3 regions of the Micromonospora sp. NPDC020750 genome follow, and region 1 is predicted to be linked to each of the others. Evidence: riboswitches for the same ligand, from Rfam matches in the RefSeq annotation. Region 1 holds a riboswitch; each other region holds the start of a gene.
What was found. Region 1 has a riboswitch for cobalamin ahead of ACH4T9_RS03035 (acyl-CoA thioesterase). Riboswitches for the same ligand answer to the same signal wherever they lie in the genome.
Positions count from the first base shown of each region.

Region 2: linked by a shared signal. The riboswitch ahead of bluB (5,6-dimethylbenzimidazole synthase) and the one ahead of ACH4T9_RS03035 (acyl-CoA thioesterase) in region 1 are both predicted to bind cobalamin.
Region 3: linked by a shared signal. The riboswitch ahead of ACH4T9_RS24895 (VWA domain-containing protein) and the one ahead of ACH4T9_RS03035 (acyl-CoA thioesterase) in region 1 are both predicted to bind cobalamin.

Region 1 is NZ_JBIRTH010000001.1:637,106-642,786, reverse strand. Features, by position in the region: gene ACH4T9_RS03055 (MurR/RpiR family transcriptional regulator) at 1-632, opposite strand, end outside; gene ACH4T9_RS03050 (N-acetylglucosamine kinase) at 730-1,716, shown strand; gene def (peptide deformylase) at 2,033-2,581, shown strand; gene ACH4T9_RS03040 (hypothetical protein) at 2,583-2,873, shown strand; partial or broken gene ACH4T9_RS03035 (acyl-CoA thioesterase) at 2,862-3,393, opposite strand; cobalamin riboswitch at 3,506-3,721, opposite strand; gene ACH4T9_RS03030 (superoxide dismutase) at 4,045-4,671, shown strand; gene ACH4T9_RS03025 (superoxide dismutase) at 4,684-4,962, shown strand; gene ACH4T9_RS03020 (hypothetical protein) at 5,277-5,681, shown strand, end outside.
Region 2 is NZ_JBIRTH010000007.1:220,992-226,672, reverse strand. Features, by position in the region: gene ACH4T9_RS22435 (dihydrolipoyl dehydrogenase family protein) at 1-1,263, shown strand, start outside; gene ACH4T9_RS22430 (crotonase/enoyl-CoA hydratase family protein) at 1,326-2,093, opposite strand; cobalamin riboswitch at 2,288-2,487, shown strand; gene bluB (5,6-dimethylbenzimidazole synthase) at 2,522-3,166, shown strand; gene ACH4T9_RS22420 (hypothetical protein) at 3,235-3,579, shown strand; gene ACH4T9_RS22415 (DUF2231 domain-containing protein) at 3,762-4,613, shown strand; gene ACH4T9_RS22410 (LysM peptidoglycan-binding domain-containing protein) at 4,815-5,681, opposite strand, start outside.
Region 3 is NZ_JBIRTH010000008.1:369,557-375,237, reverse strand. Features, by position in the region: gene cobO (cob(I)yrinic acid a,c-diamide adenosyltransferase) at 1-507, opposite strand, end outside; gene ACH4T9_RS24895 (VWA domain-containing protein) at 507-2,528, opposite strand; cobalamin riboswitch at 2,574-2,719, opposite strand; gene cbiE (precorrin-6y C5,15-methyltransferase (decarboxylating) subunit CbiE) at 2,786-3,994, shown strand; gene cobM (precorrin-4 C(11)-methyltransferase) at 3,991-4,746, shown strand; gene ACH4T9_RS24880 (precorrin-2 C(20)-methyltransferase) at 4,747-5,681, opposite strand, start outside.

The sequences.
Region 1 (5,681 bases):
GTCTCGCTGGTGCGACCGCTGTTGGAGATGCCGATCGCCACGGCGCCCTTCCCCAGCAGCGCGCCGCTGGTGAGGCCGAGGTGCACCTCGGTCCACGCATGCGCGTTGATCCCGATCCGGTACAGGCGCTCATGTATGCCGGCGGCGACGAGCCCACTGCCGCCGATGCCGTAGATGTCCACGTGCCAGCTGGCGGCGATGGCGGCGACGACCCGTTGCAACAGGCCGAGGTCGGCCAGATCGGCGGTGGCCTGCAACGCGCCGACGTGTGCGTTGAGCAGCATCCGCAACACCTCGGCGGGGTCCTGCCCCGGGTGGAAGGTGTGCCCGATCACCTGCTCCCAGGTGTCCTGCGCGCTCGACCGCCCAAGGTCGGCCGCCGAGCTGACCCGCAGGGGCAGGTAGCCGCCGTAGCCGATCAGCCGGCAGAAACGGGTCACCGTCGCCGCCGAGGTGCCCGCGCGCTCCGCGAGTTCGGTGATCGACAACTGGAGCGGCAGCTCGGGGTTCTCCAGGAGGAGCTGACCGATCTTGGCCATGGACTGCGTCATGTGTGACAGCTGCGCCCGGATGCGACTGCTGACGCCGAACTCGGCAGTCGTTTGTGCCGGGGGTACTTCAGCCGAAGACATGATGATGAAAAGTCCTATCACTGTTAGCTTTGGTTCGTGAAAACTAATTGCAGGATCTCGGTGGGGGCAATGAACCGCAGGTCACGGGTTGGTAACGATGCCTGATCTGCTCGCCGTCGACGCCGGCGGCACCTCGACCCGTAGCATTGTCGTCACCGCCGAGGGCCGGTGTCTCGGCTACGCCCGCACGGGCAGCGGAAACCCGACCTCCGCCGGCCCCGTACACGCGGCCGCTTCGGTGGCGGCCAGTGCCGCGGCCGCGTTGGCGGCCGCCGGCGTGTCAGGTGAGGAGATCGGCGGGGTCGTGTTCGCCATGGCCGGCGCGAGCCCGCACATGGACGTCGAGTCGTTCACCGCGCCGCTGAAGGCGCTCGGCATCACCGCGACCCCGGTCGTCGAATCGGACCTGCTGGCCACCTTCTTCTCCGGCACGTACCGGGAGGCCGGCTACGCGCTCGTCGCCGGCACAGGCGCGGCGGCCATCAGGGTCGAGCGGGGGCGGATGATCGCCACCGCCGACGGGCTCGGCTGGCTGCTCGGCGACGACGGCTCCGGCTTCTACATGGGACATCGGGTGGTCCGGGCGGCGCTGGCCGAGCTCGACCGCCGCGGTCCGGCCACCGCGCTCACCGGACTACTCCTGGACCAACTCGGCCAGGCCGGGGGCCATGCTCCGGATCCCGACGGTCGCCCGGCCATCGTCTCGTACGCGCTCGACACCCTCTACGCGATCCGTCCGGTGCAGCTCGCCCAGTTCGCGCACCTGGCCTTCGAGGCCGTCGGCGACGAGATCGCCGACGAGATCGTCCGCGACGCCGCCGACGCGCTGCTGCGCACCCTCGACGCGGTGGTCACCCCCGGCCTGAGCGGCGTGATCACGCTCGGCGGCGGCATCCTCACCCGGCACCGCACGCTGGCCGACCAGATCGCGGCCCGGTACGCCCGGGACGGCACCACTGCGGAGGTACGCATCGTCCCCGACGGGGTGGTCGGCGCGGCCGTGCTCGCCCTCCGGCAGGCCGGAGCGACCGTCGACGAGGTCGTCTTCGACCGGCTCGCGACGACACTCGCGACGCTGCGCTGACGTGTACCTCTGGACGGTCAGGACGATCGGGGCGGGTGAACCATGTAAGAACGAAACCAGGGGTCCGTCCGGGCCCGACTGAAGACTGACGGCAACCCGGACGGCAAGCTCAATCCGGGAAGTGTCAACGCCAGCCGTGCACCGCGCTCTGCGCCACCAGTAGACGCGCCGCGATCTCCGGTACCGACACGCCCCGCGCCAGCCAGCCTGCCTGCCTGCCGCCTCGGAGTGTGCGAGGAACCGCCGTTTGAGCTCCGCTGTGCGCACCAGCCACCCCAGTCTGCACAGCGTTGGCTATTGCATATTATTAGCAACTGTGGAGAAGCGTTCCGGCACCCCGAGGCCGATCACCCGCTACGGCAACCCGGTCCTACACCGCCGCTGCGCACCCGTGACCGTCTTCGACGATGCGCTCGCCGCACTCGTCGACGACATGTTCGCCAGCATGTACGCCGCCCACGGGGTGGGCCTGGCCGCCAACCAGATCGGCGTCGACGCCCGGATCTTCGTCGTCGACTGCCCCGACGCCACCGGCGCCCACACCATCGCCCACGTGATCAACCCCGTCCTACACCTGCCCGAACAGCGGGAACTGGTCCTCGACGACGAAGGCTGCCTCTCCGTACCCGGTCAGCACGCCGAACTGGCCCGCGCCGCCACCGCCAGCGTCACCGGCGTCGACCTGCACGGCGCCCCCATCCGGCTCGACGGCACCGGCACCCTCGCCCGTTGCTTCCAGCACGAGGTCGACCACCTCGACGGTCTCGCCTACGTCGACCGGCTCCCCGCCCGTCAACGCAAACAGATCCTCGCCGACAGCGCTGAACACCCCGGAGTCGGCACCGGCACCCCGACCGGGGACTGAGGTGCCGATCGTCCTCGGCATCGGGACCTTCTGCGACGAAACCGGCGTCGCCGCCAACAGCAGAATCCGCGCCCTCACCCGACAACGCTGCGCCGAAGCAGGCATCCATCTCCGGGTTCCCTCACCTCGGCTCTGCACAGACAACGGCGCGATGATCGCCGCCGTCGGGGACCTCCTCGTACGGGCCGACGTACCACCATCGCCCCTGCAACTCGGTGCCGATTCGTCCGCGCCTCTGGCCCGAGCCCTGATCGGCAACACCTCATCCGCTGGCCGGCCGTCACCCAGCTGATCGTCCTGGCGCACCGTCGGTGGCGGAGTCGGCGAGCGCGCGGCGCAGAGCGAGGCGGTGCTCACGCCGGATCTCGGCCCGCCGGAAATCCCGGTACTCCTCGTCGGTCTGCGGCAGCAACGGCGGCGCCGGCCGCGGTCTGCCGTCGTCGTCGATCGCGACCATCACCAGGTGGGACGTCGCGACCATCGTCGCCGGCACCGCCCGGTCCCACCGGTCGGCGGTCACCGTGACCGCGACCTCCATCGAGCTACGTCCGGCCCAGGTGATCCGGGCCCGCACGTGCACGACGTCACCGACCCGAACCGCCTGCAGGAAGCCGTCTCGTCCATCGCCGCGGTGACCGCCGGACCGTCGGAATCCCGGCGGCGACCACACCCGCCACCGAGTCGATCAAATTGAGGATCCGGCCACCGTGCACCGTCCCCATCAGGTTCGTGTGGTGCTGGTCCATGATCTGCGACAGCGTCGACTCCGACGCCGACGGCAGACGCCCCACCAAGGCAGTGGACATCGCCATCCGGTCCTGGGACAGCGGCACCGCCGGAGCACAGGGGACAGCGATCGGCACACGCCGGTGGCGCGTTCGTCGCTCGTCCGGCCCTCCCGCGAAGCCGACGGCAAGCGTGCACGATCGTGCACGCGACGCGGGCAGGTCTTCGGACTCGCGGGCACAACCGGTCTCCCGGTCTCCTACTGGCCATCGCTTCCCAGACCCCACCGGGTCCAGTGCTGTTGACAGCGGTCGTTCCCGCTCACCGCTGCGGGGCGGTCCCGGAATCCCACCGGGTTCCCTCTTACGACACCCCACCACCTGGGCAGGATGAACCAGCGCTGAGGCCGAGCCTAGTCGGACACCTGCCGTGACCCGAGGTGGCCCGCAACCGCCCTGGTGGGTCACGTCGGAACCAGGGCCTCGCCCCTGGACGGTCAACCTGCAGGGCACCCGGCAGGAGCGGAGTTCGGGGTCGTACGTCATCGGCAGGCGTCGCGTGGCACGGCTCTGCTTGCCCACCGATGCTGACCAGCACGGCCTCAATGTCCCTCCCTGCCGGTGTCGACGCCGACGCCTCTCCTTCGTGGAGGTAGGTCTGCCTTACCGGACAGCCCGGATCATGATGTTGCAAGATAGTGGCAATAGCCAAAGCCAGGCAGAAGAAGGAAGGCAGCAATGGCGATCTACACGCTTCCCGACATGCCCTACGACTACGGTGCGCTCGAGCCGGCGATGTCCGGCCAGATCCTGGAGCTGCACCACTCCAAGCACCACGCCGCGTACGTCAAGGGCAGCAACGACACCCTCGACCAGCTCGCCGAGGCCCGCGACAAAGGCGACTTCAGCACCCTGGTCGGCCTGGAGAAGACCCTGGCGTTCAACCTCTCCGGCCACGTCCTGCACTCGATCTTCTGGAACAACCTGTCCCCGGACGGCGGCGGACGCCCCGACGGCGAGCTGGCCGCCGCCATCGACGAGCACTTCGGCTCCTTCGACGCGTTCGCCGGGCAGCTGTCGACCGCGACCAAGGGCGTGCAGGGCTCCGGCTGGGGCATCCTGGCCTGGGAGCCGCTGTCGCAGCGGCTGATCGTGGAGCAGGTCTACGACCACCACGGCAACGTCGGGCAGGGCTCGACGCCGCTGCTGGCCTTCGACGCCTGGGAGCACGCCTACTACCTGCAGTACAAGAACGTCCGGCCGGACTACGTCGACCGGCTCTGGGACCTGGTCAACTGGGCCGACGTGATCAAGCGGTTCGACGCCGCCCGCGCGGCCGGCAACCCGCTCATCGTCGCTCCCTGACGGCACCGGCCAGTGACAGACGCCGACGCCCAGGCGGCGTTCTGGGCCGCGCAGCGCGCCGCCGGGGTCATCGCGGCCAAACACCGCGGTGACCTCGCCGGCGCGCAGGCACTGCTCGAGGCGTTCCCGGACGAGGCCTGCCGGACCCGCGGCTTCCAGCTGCTCGCCGAGCTGGCGCTGAGCATCCTGCGGACCCAGACCGGCGAGACCATGGACGAGATCGTGCAGGAACTGAGCCTGCACATCGCGAACGCCGCAGCCGCCGGCCCACCTGGTCCGCCGCCCGACTGAAGCCCTTATTGCAAGGTTTGGCAGTAAGAAAGGGTGGCATCGTCCTGGACGGCGCCAGCTGGTTGCGGAGTGAGCCAGGCGGCGTGGCTCGTTACCACGCCTGAGAGCAGGGCGTCCCGGCGCGATGATCCTCGCGCCGGGACGCCCCACCTCCACCACCCGCAACCGCCCCACCTCGACGATGACGAGTTTCAGCTGTTCAACCAGCCGGGCATGCCTCAGCCGGCCACGTCCGAACGCCATGGTGCGCATCTTGACGCAACAGCGACCGCATCAGATGCTGCGGGTTGCGGCCACGTCCACCGGCACCACAGGTGATCGGGGAAGTGCTGTTCGTGCGACGCCACCCAGTTGGTGGCCCCGGCCTACGGGTCCTCGACGACCTGGCCGCCCTCGGCTACCGCCGGGGAGTCGGCCCCGGCGTGTGGGACATCCACTCGCCGCGCTTGCCGTCCCGTGACGAGGTCGTTGAGGCCCTGCGCCGCGCCGTCGCGGCGGTACCCGCCGGACGGCTGTGGGTGAACCCCGACTACGGCCCGAAGACCCGCGGCTACCTCGAGGTCGCAGCGTCCCTGCGACACCTCGTCGCCGCCGCCGAGGTCCGCCGGTGCCGGGCGGAGCTCGACCGAGTTCCGCCCGGCCCCCTGCAACGGCGGCTTTCCACGCGCTTGTGCAGCCTGACGAGCGGACGCCAGCGATGCCCTGCAGTGGCCGGGCAG
Region 2 (5,681 bases), on a different contig from region 1:
GCCGAGGCCCGGCGGGTCAACGAGTTCGCCGGCACGGCCCAGGTCCAGCCGGACTGGGCGCCGGTGGCGAAGCGGATCCGCGCGGAGGCCACCGACACCTGGGACGACCGGGTTGCGGTGGAACGGTTCACCGGCAAGGGCGGCCGGTTCGTGCGCGGCAGCGGCCGGCTCGACGGCCCCGGCCGGGTACGCGTCGGCGACCAGGTCTTCCAGGCCCGGCACGGGATCGTGCTCGGCACCGGCACCCGGCCCTCCGTGCCGCCGATCGCCGGGCTCGCCGACACCCCGTACTGGACGAACCACCAGGCAGTCGAGGTCGAGGAGCTGCCCGGGTCGCTGCTCGTGCTCGGCGGCGGCGCGATCGGGCTGGAGCTGGCCCAGGTCTTCGCCCGGTTCGGGGTGGCGGTGACGGTGATCGAGGCGGCGGACCGGGTGCTCGCCGTCGAGGAGCCCGAGGCGTCCGAGGTGGCCGCCGCCGCGCTGCGCGCGGACGGGGTGCGGATCTCCACCGGGGTGAAGGCCGAGCGGGTCGACCACGACGGGCGGGCGTTCACCCTGAGCGCGGCCGGCGGCGTCGAGTTCACCGCCGAGAAGCTGCTGGTGGTGACCGGCCGGCGGGCGCACCTCGACGAGTTGGGGCTGGACGGCGTCGGGGTGGACCCGTCCCAGCGGTACCTCGCCGTCGACGACCGGATGCGCGCCGCCGAGGGCCTCTGGGCGGTCGGCGACCTGACCGGCGAGGGCGCGTTCACCCACATCGCCATGTACCAGGCGGCCATCGTGGTCGCCGACGTGCTCGACCACGCCCGGCGGGCGCGGTCCGGCCCGGACGCCAGCGGCACCGCCAGCGCGGTCGGCGGCGCGGCGAGCACGGCGGGGGCGGGGATCGCCGGTGGCGTGCCGCACGCCGACTACCGGGCGCTGCCCCGGGTCACCTTCACCGACCCCGAGGTGGGCGCGGTCGGGCTGACCGAGCGGCAGGCCCGCGAGCGCGGCATCAACGTGCAGGTCGGCGTGAGCCAGCTCGGCTCGTCCACCCGGGGCTGGATCCACCGGGCCGACGGACTGATCAAGCTGGTCGCCGACGCCGACCGGGGCGTCCTGGTCGGCGCGACCTCGGTCGGCCCGGCCGGCGGCGAGGTGCTGTCGGGCCTGGTGGTGGCGGTACACGCGGCGGTCCCGTTGACCCAGCTCCGGAACATGATCTACGCGTATCCGACGTTCCACCGCGCCATCGAGGACGCCCTGCGCAAGCTGAGGTAGCGCCGCCGCTGGTTCTCGGATCGTCCGACGCGCACGGCGTCGTGCCGGTGCGGTGCGGACGATCAGGGAGACGCGGGTGCGCCGTGCCGGCCGGAGCCCGCGGCGAAGCGGGCCGCGCCCGCCGCCGCGTCGGCCGCCAGCGACTCCGCGCCGTGGGCCAGCTCGACCGCGAAGGCCTCCGGCTCGGTCAGGTTGGCGCCGGCCAGCACCGCCGCCCGGTCGTTGCGCAGGCAGGTCTGCGGGTGGCGGGCGATCCCGGCGGCCAGCCGCTCGGCCTCCACCCGGGCCTCACCCGGCGCGACCAGCCGGTTCACCAGACCCATCGCGTACGCCTCCTCGGCCGGCACCGGTCGGCCGGTGAGGATCAGGTCCATCGCCCGGCTCTCGCCGATCAGCCTGGGCAGCCGGAAGGTCCCCCCGTCGACCAGCGGCACCCCCCAGCGCCGGCAGAAGACCCCGAGCACCGCGTCGGACTCGGCCACCCGCAGGTCGCACCAGAGGGCCAGTTCCAGCCCGCCGGCCACGGCGTACCCGGAGATCGCCGCGATCACCGGCTTGGACAGTCGCATCCGCGTCGGGCCCATCGGACTGTCGCCGTCGGGCTCGACCCGGTTGCCGCCGGGGGTGCCGATCGCCTTCAGGTCCGCGCCGGCGCAGAACGTCCCGCCCGCCCCCCAGAGCACGGCCACCGCCGCCTCCGAATCGGCATCGAAGGCGCGGAACGCGTCGGCCAGGGCCCGGGCGGTCGACCCGTCGACGGCGTTGCGGGCCGACGGCCGGTCCAGGATCACCGTGGTTATGGCCCCGGCGCTTTCGATCCGTACCCCCATCGGCGTCCCTCCTGGTCGGGCGGCTCGACCCTCGGCCGCGGGCCGCCGGGCCGGCGGTGCGGGCCGAGGTGGCCGGCGGGCCGGCCCTCGGGGTGGTGGTGGACACCCCGACATCGACCGTAGCGGCCCGTCCGCCCCGACGGCGCACGGGCGGAGCCGGGCCGGCCGGCACCGGGCGCGGCGCTACCATCGGCGGCGGCACGATCATGTGAGGTGCCCCGCGCCTGCGGGGAGAATCGGGAAGCCGGTGGGAATCCGGCACGGGCCCGCCGCGGTGACCGGGGAGCCGCCGTCCACGCGCGTCACGCGCAGCCACTGGCCGCACGGCTGGGAAGGCGGACGGTCGGGCGTCGATCCGGGAGTCCGAAGACCGGCCTCGCGTCGGGTGCCCACCACAGCGGTGGGCCGAGCGCAGCGGGAGCCTGCCTGTGGACATCTACGACACCATCCACCGCCGCCGGGACGTCCGGGCCGAGTTCACCGGAGAGCCGGTGCCGGCGGACACCCTGCACCGGATCCTCGACGCGGCGCACGCCGCGCCCAGCGTCGGCTACTCGCAGCCGTGGGACTTCGTCCTGGTCCGGGACGCCGGGATCCGCCGCCGGTTCCACGAGCACGTCCAGGCCGAACGGGACACGTTCGCTGCCACCCTCGACGGCGAGGCGGCCGAGCGGTTCGCCCGGATCAAGATCGACGGAGTGCTGGAGTCGACCCTGTCGATCGTGGTCACCTACGACCCGGCGCGGGGCGGCCCGGCCGTCCTCGGGCGGCACGCCATCGCCGACGCCGGGCTCTACTCGGTCTGCCTGGCCATCCAGAACCTGTGGCTCGCCGCCACCGCCGAAGGGCTCGGCGTCGGTTGGGTCTCCTTCTACCGGGAACCGTTCCTGGCCGGGCTGCTCGGTATCCCGGACGGCATCCGGCCGGTGGCGTGGCTCTGCCTCGGGCCAGTCACCCACCTGGCGACCGTGCCGGACCTGGAACGGCACGGGTGGCGGCGGAAGCGTCCCCTCGCCGAGGCGGTGCACCACGACCGTTGGGCGGCGACCGACCGGCGAACGGCTGATTCATGAACCTCGATTGCTGAGATAGCGTGGCATTCACCCTCAGTCCTCAACCCGCTACGTTCGGGAGGATCTTCATGCGTGCCACCGTCAGGGTCCTGCTCGCCTCCGTCCTCACCACCCTCGGCCTGACCGCCGCCGTAGCCACCCCGGCCCTGGCCAGCGCCCCCGCGCCCTTCTGCGAGTCCGGCGCGTCGCAGTTCTACTGCGACGCCACCAGCACCGGCACGACGACCTGGACGGTCACCTGGTACTCCGGCAGCGTCGGGACCTTCACGAGCGCCGGACCGACGCTCTTCGCCAGCTGCCCCTTCTCCAACATCGGCCTGCAGGTGCGGGTCAGCTACAGCTACTTCGACGGCAGCGTGACCCAGTACAGCGACACCGGTAGGTTCATCTGCCGCAGCGGCCCCTGGCAGTAGTCGCCGGGTCCCGCGCCGCCGGGCGGTCGGTGGCGCGGGACCCCACCGTCGGCACCCGGGGCGGTGACGTGCGGGTCGGCGACGGTGTCGGCCGCGTCCCCGGACGGCCGGCCGACACGCACGGCGACAAGCTCGTCACCGCCGACCGGTTTGCGACCGCTCCTGCCGGGAAGTCGGACGGGATGCGGGCACTCTTGACGAGAATCGAACAGAATCCGGCGCTGGACCGGGTCGGGGACCGGTTGCAGCGCGCCGTCCAGGCCACCATCCGCCCGCAGCGGGTGCGCGACCTGCTGCACGGCGTCTTCCTCGGGCATCCGCTGCACCCGGCGCTGGTGCAGGTGCCGGTGGGCGCCTGGATCAGCGCCGCCGTGCTGGACCTCATGCCCGGTCAGCGTCGGGCGGCCACCACGCTGGTCGGGCTGGGCACGGTCGGCGCCCTCCCGGCGGCGGTCGCGGGGCTGAACGACTGGGCGGCCCTCACCCGGGACCAGCGCCGGGTCGGCCTGGTGCACGCCGCCTCCAACACCGTCGGCCTGGCCCTGTACGCCGGCTCGCTGGCCGCCCGGCTGCGTGGGCGGCACGGGACCGGGCGGGCGCTGGCGTACCTCGGGCTGACCGCGGCGAGCGCGGGGGCCTACCTCGGGGGGCACCTGGCGTACAAGCAGGGGGCCCAGGTCAACCAGAGCGTGTCCGAGCTGAACCGGATCAGTGACGGCTGGCACCCGCTCGCGGACATGGCCATGCTGCCGCAGCGGAAGCTGGTCACCCGCGAGGTGGACGACGTTTCGGTCATCCTCTACCGGCACGGCGACGAGGTCACCGTGATGCTGGAGCACTGCCCGCACCAGGGCGGTCCGCTCGGCGAGGGCGAGGTCACCGAGATCGACGGGCACGCCTGCGTGGTCTGCCCGTGGCACGGCAGCGCCTTCCGGCTCAACGGGGGCGAGGTCATGCACGGGCCGTCCGGGAACGACCAGCAGATCCTGCCGACCCGGGTGGTCGACGGGGTGTTGCAGGCCCGACTGCCCTGAGCTTTCCGCTCCCGCCACCCCGCTCCCGCCACCCCGCTCCCGCCACCCCGCTCCCGCCACCCCGCTCCCGCCACCCCGCTCCCGCCACCCCGCCGGGCCCGCCCTGCGCGCACTTTCACGGAATGTGTGGCATCGGCGCGCGCCATGGCCACACATTCCGTGAAAGTGCGCGCAGGGGAGGCGGGGTGGGGGCGGCCGGCGTCAGTTCCGGCGGTGCCGGCCGGAGACCAGGGCCCGCGCGCCGGCGGCGGCCCGGGCGATGCCCGGCCGGCGGCGCAGCCCGAGGACCGCGCCGATCTGTGCCCCGACGATGCTGGCCACGGCGAGCACCGCCGAGACCGCGAGCGGACGGTTCACCTGGTCCTCCTCGCTCGCCCGGGACGCCCCAGCGGCCATCGCCGGCTGCGGCCCGGAGGGCGGCTGGGCCACCTGCTGGCTGCCGCGGGTCGACTCGGCCGACGGTTGGGTGGCCGACGGCGCGGGCGCCGGGCGGGTGGCCGGCGGCGTCGCCGCCGGGGTCGCCGGAGCTTCGGCAGCCGGCGGGGTGGCCGGGGTCGCCGGCGGGGGAGTGACCGCGCCGCCGGGGGCGGGGGCCGTGGGCCGGACCACCAGCCGGCCGGTGGCGTGCGTACGGGCCCCGGCGTCGCCCGCGCCGTCGGGCAGCCTGATGAGCTGCCCCGGGCGGATCCGGTCGGGGTCGTGCAGCCCGTTCAGCTTCGCCACGTCCCGGTACCGGTCGAAGTCGTCGAGGTAGCGCTCGGCGACCTCGCCCAGGTAATCGCCCTTCGCCACCTGGTACACCGTCGGCTCCACCGGCTCGGGTAGCTGGGCCGCCGTGGTGACCACGACCGGCGGCGCCGTCCGCGCGCCGACCGGAAGTGTCGCGCTGACCGGCCGGGCCATCGGGGCCGCCGCGGCGACGGCCGGCTGCGCCACCGTCGGGTACGGGCCGGCCAGCACCGTCGCCGCGCTGGCCGCCGCCGGGCTCGCCGCGATGATCAGGGCCACCGAGCCGACCAGCGCCGCCGCGGCCCGCTGCTGCCGGCTGATTCCGGGCAGCCGGGGTGC
Region 3 (5,681 bases), on a different contig from region 1:
GCGTCCGGTGACGACGACGTGCTGGCGGCCAGGACGGTTGGCGAGTGTTTCCACGACGTCGTCGACGTCGACCCAGCCCCACTGCATCGGGTAGGTGAACTCGTCCAGGACGTACAGCTGGTGCCGTTCGGCCTGGATGCGCCGCTTCACCTCCGCCCAGCCCTCGGCGGCGTCAGCGGCATGGTCCGCCTCGGTGCCGCCCTTGCGGCTCCAGGACCACCCCGAGCCCATCTTGTGCCACTCGACGGGCCCGCCCTCGCCGGTCTCCTCGTGCAGGCGGCCGAGCCGTTCGAGCACCGTCTGCTCCCCGATGCGCCACTTGGCCGACTTGACGAACTGGAAGACCCCGATGTCCCAACCCTGGTTCCAGGCGCGTATCGCCAGGCCGAAGGCGGCGGTCGACTTGCCCTTGCCGTTGCCGGTGTGGACCATCAGCAGCGGGCGGTTGCGCCGTGCGCGGGTGCTGATGCCGTCGTCCGGGACGACCAGCGGCTTGCCCTGCGGCATCAGGCCACCCCCTCGCGCGGCGCGGTCGCCGTGTGGACGACGCTGGTGAGCCCGTCGGCGGTCACCTCACCGAGCGGCACGTGCTCGGCCTGCAGGTACGCGGCCAGCTGCGCGGCAAGGCCGAGCCGGAACCGTCCGGTCTCGCAGTCGACCACGACGCTCTGCACGCCGGTAGCGGCCAGGTGCGCCGCGGCGCGGTGGGCACGACCGAGCGCGTCCGGCCCGAAGGTCGCACGGCCGTCGGTCACCACGACCAGCAGCGGCCGGCGGGACGGGTCGCGCAGCGCCTCGCGGCGCAGCACCTCCGCAGAGCGCTCCAGGCCCTCGGCGAGCGGCGTACGCCCGCCGGCCGGCAGGTCGGCCAGGCGCCGGGAGGCGACATCGACGGACCCGGTCGGCGGCAGGGCGACGTCGGCGGTGCGCTGGCGGAACGTCACCAGCGCGACCTTGTCCCGGCGGCGGTAGGCGTCCAGCAGCAGCGCGAGCACGGCGGTCTTGACCTGCTCCATGCGACGTCGCGCGGCCATCGAGCCGGACGCGTCGACGCACAGCAGGACGAGGTTCGACTCCCGCCCGACGGTTTCTGCGCGGCGCAGGTCGCCCGGGGCGAAGACGAGACCGCGGCCCTCGGCCAAGCCGCCACGGGAACGCTGGTGCGGTGCCGCCTCGGTGATGGTGCCCGGCAGGTGCAGGCGGCTGGCGACGGACGATCCGCGCTGCTGCCCGACGACCCGGCCCTGAGGTGTGCGGGCCCGGGACCGGCGGCCGGCCTGGCCTTCGCCGGTGCCCCGTACGACGAGCAGGCGGGCGCGTGCCGGCTCGCCGGCGGACGCGACCGATCCGGCAACGGCAGGCTGCGGCGCGTTGTCCGGCGCGGGCGATCCTGCGGCGTGGGAGTCGTGGGCGTCCCGGGACCGGTCTTCCTGTGGGGCGTCGTCCGGCGGCCCGCCGCCGGGACCACCGGGGCCGTCGTCGGGCCCGTCGTCGGGCCCGTCCGGTCCGGGGTCCGGGTCGTCGTTGCCCAGCAGGTCGTCGAGCCGGTCCTCGTCCAGGCCGGGCTCGTCGAACGGGTTGCGGCGCCGGCGGTGCGGCAACGCGAGACGGGCGGCGACGCGGACGTCCCCGCGGGTCACGTGCGCGCGTCCCTGCCAGGCGGCGTGCGCCGAGGCGGTGCGGGCGGTGACGAGGTCCGCGCGCAGGCCGTCGACGTCGAACGCGGCGCACACCTCGGCGATGGTCGTCAGCGTCCGGTCGTCGAGCACGACGTCCGGCACGAGCCGCCGGGCTGCCACCAGCCGCGCGCGTAGGGCGTCCTGCTCGTCGGCCCAGCGTGCGGTGAAGCCCTCCGGGTCGGCGTCGAACGCCAGCCGGCGACGCACGACCTCCACCCGCAGGGAGGGGTCGCGCGGTGCGGCGACCTCGACGGTCAGGCCGAACCGGTCGAGCAGCTGCGGGCGCAGCTCGCCCTCCTCGGGGTTCATCGTGCCGATCAGCACGAACCGGGAGGCGTGCTCGACTGAGAAGCCGTCGCGCTCCACGCTGACCCGGCCGGTCGCCGCTGCGTCGAGCAGCAGATCGACGAGGTGGTCGTGCAGCAGGTTGACCTCGTCGACGTAGAGCAGGCCGCGGTGGGCCCGGGCGAGCAGGCCCGGCTCGAACGCCACTACGCCGTCGCGCAGCGCCGCGTCGAGCTTGAGGGAGCCCGTCACCCGGTCGTCGCTCGCACCGACGGGCAGCTCGACGAGCCGCACCGGCCGCTCGACGACGGGCGTGGACGCGTCGATGGGCCCGTCGGGGCAGACCGCCAGGGAATCGTCCGGGTCGACCGAGAACCGGTCGCCCGCATACGTCCGCACCAGCGGCAGCACTTCGGCGAGGCCGCGCACGGTGGTGGTCTTGGCGGTGCCCTTCTCCCCGCGGACCAGGACGCCGCCGATGAGCGGATCGATCGCGACCAGGGTGAGGGCGAGAGTCATGTCGTCGGAGCCGACGACGGCACAAAAGGGGTACTGCGCTGGCATATAGGGCTCCCGCTCGATCTGCCATGACCGTCCACGACGCGGACGCGTCGCGGCTCGGATCGAGGCCGGTCTTCGGACTTCCCAGGTCTGTGCCTGAGTCACCGCAGCGGGCCCTGTGCCGGATTCTCACCGGCTTCCCAGATTCTCCCCGTGACCATCGGCCGTGGGGCACCTCGAACCTTCGCATCACCCTAGACGCCGTCCTGACGGCCCAGACAGCGGTCCGGCGGCCGGGCGGACCGGGCTAGGGTGCAACCATGGAGGCGCAGGTGACCGTTGTCGGGCTCGGGGCCGACGGCTGGGCGGGCCTGCCGGAGCCGTCTCGGACGCTGGTGCACGGGGCTGCGACGCTGCTCGGCGGGGCCCGGCACCTCGATGCGGTGCCGCCGGTCGACGGCCAGGAGCGCGTGGCGTGGCCGTCGCCGCTGCGGGAGAATCTGCCGGGCCTGCTGGGCGCCGCGCGCAGGCCCGTCGTCGTGCTGGCGTCGGGCGACCCGCTCGTGTCGGGCGTCGGCACGACGCTGCTGGACATCCTGGGCCCGGAACGGGTGACGATCGTGCCCGCGGTCTCCTCCGTGGCGCTCGCTCGGGCACGTCTCGGGTGGCCGGCGGAGTCCGTCACAACGGTGAGTCTGGTCGGCCGGGACGTGCGCCTCGTCGTCCCCGCGCTCGCCCCCGGGCGGCGGCTGCTCGTGCTCTCCAGCGACGAAACGACGCCTGCCGCCGTCGCTGCGCTGCTCACCGGACTCGGCTGGGGAGAGTCCAGGCTGGCCGTGCTCGGCGACCTCGGCGCCGCGGGTGAGTCGCGTGCCGAGTCGACCGCGGCTTCGTGGAACGTCGTGGACGTGCCCCGGCTGAACGTCCTGGCCGCCGAAATCCGGGGCACCGGACCGGGCTGGGCCGCGGGCGGGGTGCTCCCCGACGACGCGTTCGAGCACGCCGGGCAGATCACCAAGCGCGACCTGCGTGCCAGCGCCCTGGCCCGGCTCGCGCCCGCTCCCGGTCAACTGCTGTGGGACGTCGGCGCCGGCAGTGGCTCGATCGGCGTGGAGTGGATGCGTGCGTGGCCGACGGCGCGGACGATCGCGATCGAGTCCCGCGCCGACCGCGCCGCGCTCGTGCGTCGCAACGCCGCCACGCTCGGCGTTCCCGGCCTGCGTCTCGTCGAGGGCTCAGCACCCGACGCCCTGGCCGGTCTCGAGCGCCCTGACGCGGTGTTCGTCGGCGGGGGAGCGACCGTCCCCGGCGTGCTCGAAGCGTGCTGGGACGCGCTCGGCACCGGTGGCCGACTCGTCGTACACGGCGTCACGGCCGAGACCGAGGCGGTGCTGCTCGAGCAGTACCGTCGCCGTGGCGGCGAGCTCGTCCGCCTGCACGTCGAACGCGCCGAGCCGCTCGGCAGCTTCACCGGCTGGACGCCCGCGCGTGCCGTCAGCCAGTGGACCGTCACCAAGGGAGAGTCATGACCGTCCATTTCGTCGGGGCCGGACCCGGTGCCGCCGACCTGCTCACGCTGCGCGCGGTGCGCCTGCTCGAGGTTGCGGACGTGTGCCTGTATGCGGGCACCTACCTCGACGCCGACGTGCTCGGCCACTGCCGCGACGACGCCCGGCTGGTCGACACCCAGCACCTCGACCTGGACGAGATCACCGCCCACCTGGTGCAGGCGCACGCCGACGGGCTGGAGGTCGTGCGGCTGTGCTCGGGCGACCCGTCGCTGTACTCGGCGGTACATGAGCAGGCGCGCCGGCTCGACGCGGCGCAGGTCCCGTGGGACGTCACGCCCGGTGTGCCCGCCTACGCGGCTGCCGCGGCGATCGTCGGCGCCGAGCTGACCGTCCCCGAGCTCGCCCAGTCGGTCGTGCTCACCCGCGCTCAGGCCCGTTCCACGGTCATGCCGCCGGGGGAGCAGCTCGCCGCGTTCGCCGCGACCGGCGCGACCCTGGCCCTGCACCTGGCCATCACCCGCAGCCGCGAGCTGGCCGCCGAACTGGCCGAGCACTACGGCGACGGGTGCCCGGTCGTCGTCGTGTCCAAGGCGACGCAGCCGGATCAGCTCGTCCTGCGCGGCACGCTGGCCGACATCGGCGACCAGGTCGAGGCCGCGGGCCTGCGCCAGGCCGCGGTCATCCTGGTCGGCCCCGCGTTGGCTCCCGACGTCCGCGGCGGTGAGTCGTTCCTGTACGCCGCCAGCCGCGAACGTCGCGCCCGCGGCTGACTAGGCGACGAAGCGCGGGCTCCAGACACGGCCGGCCGCCGTGACGCGCGTCGACGAGGCGCCGACGAGCAGCAGGCACTTCATGTCGATGGTCTCGGGGTCGAGCTCGCCCAGCGTCGTCACGGTGAGGCTCTCCCCGGCGCGGCCGACGTCGCGACCCACGACTACGACGGTCTCGGGCGACTTGTGCTCCAGCAGCACTGCTCGGGCCTGCGCGACCTGCTCGGTGCGCGAGCGCGAGCGCGGGTTGTAGAGGGCGAGCACGAGGTCCGCCTCGGCGACGGCGCGCAGCCGCTTCACCACGACGTCCCAGGGCTTGAGCCGGTCCGACAGGCTCATCACCGCGAAGTCAGCGCCGATGGGGGCGCCGGCACGCGCCGCGACCGCTTGGACGGCAGAGATTCCGGGCACGACGCGCACGGCGACGTCCGCGTAGCGCGGGTCCTCCGCGGCCTCGAACACCGCCGACGCCATACCGAAGATGCCCGCGTCGCCGCCGGAGACGACCGCGACGCGCTCGCCGGCGAGCGCCAGCTCGAGCGCCTCGCGGGCCCGGTCCACCTCAACCGTGTTGCCGGACGCGTGACGCACCAGGCCCGGGCGCTGCGGGACGCGCTGGACATACGGTCCGTAGCCGATGACGTGGCCGACCTCCGCGAGCACCTGCGACGCCTCGGGGGAGAGCCACTGGTCGGGACCGGGACCGAGGCCCACGACGACGACTTCGGCACCGGCGACGGGCTCGGTGACCGCACTCGCCGAGCGGTCGTAGCGCGCCACACCGGGACGGGTGTCGCCGGGGACCAGGACGATCGAGAAGTACGGCACCGTATCGGGGTCCACGTCGGCGACCGGGAGCACCCGCTGGGCGTCCATCGACGCCCGCTCGACGTACCAGGACCCCTCGACGCGTCCGGCCTGTTCGAGCGCCGAGC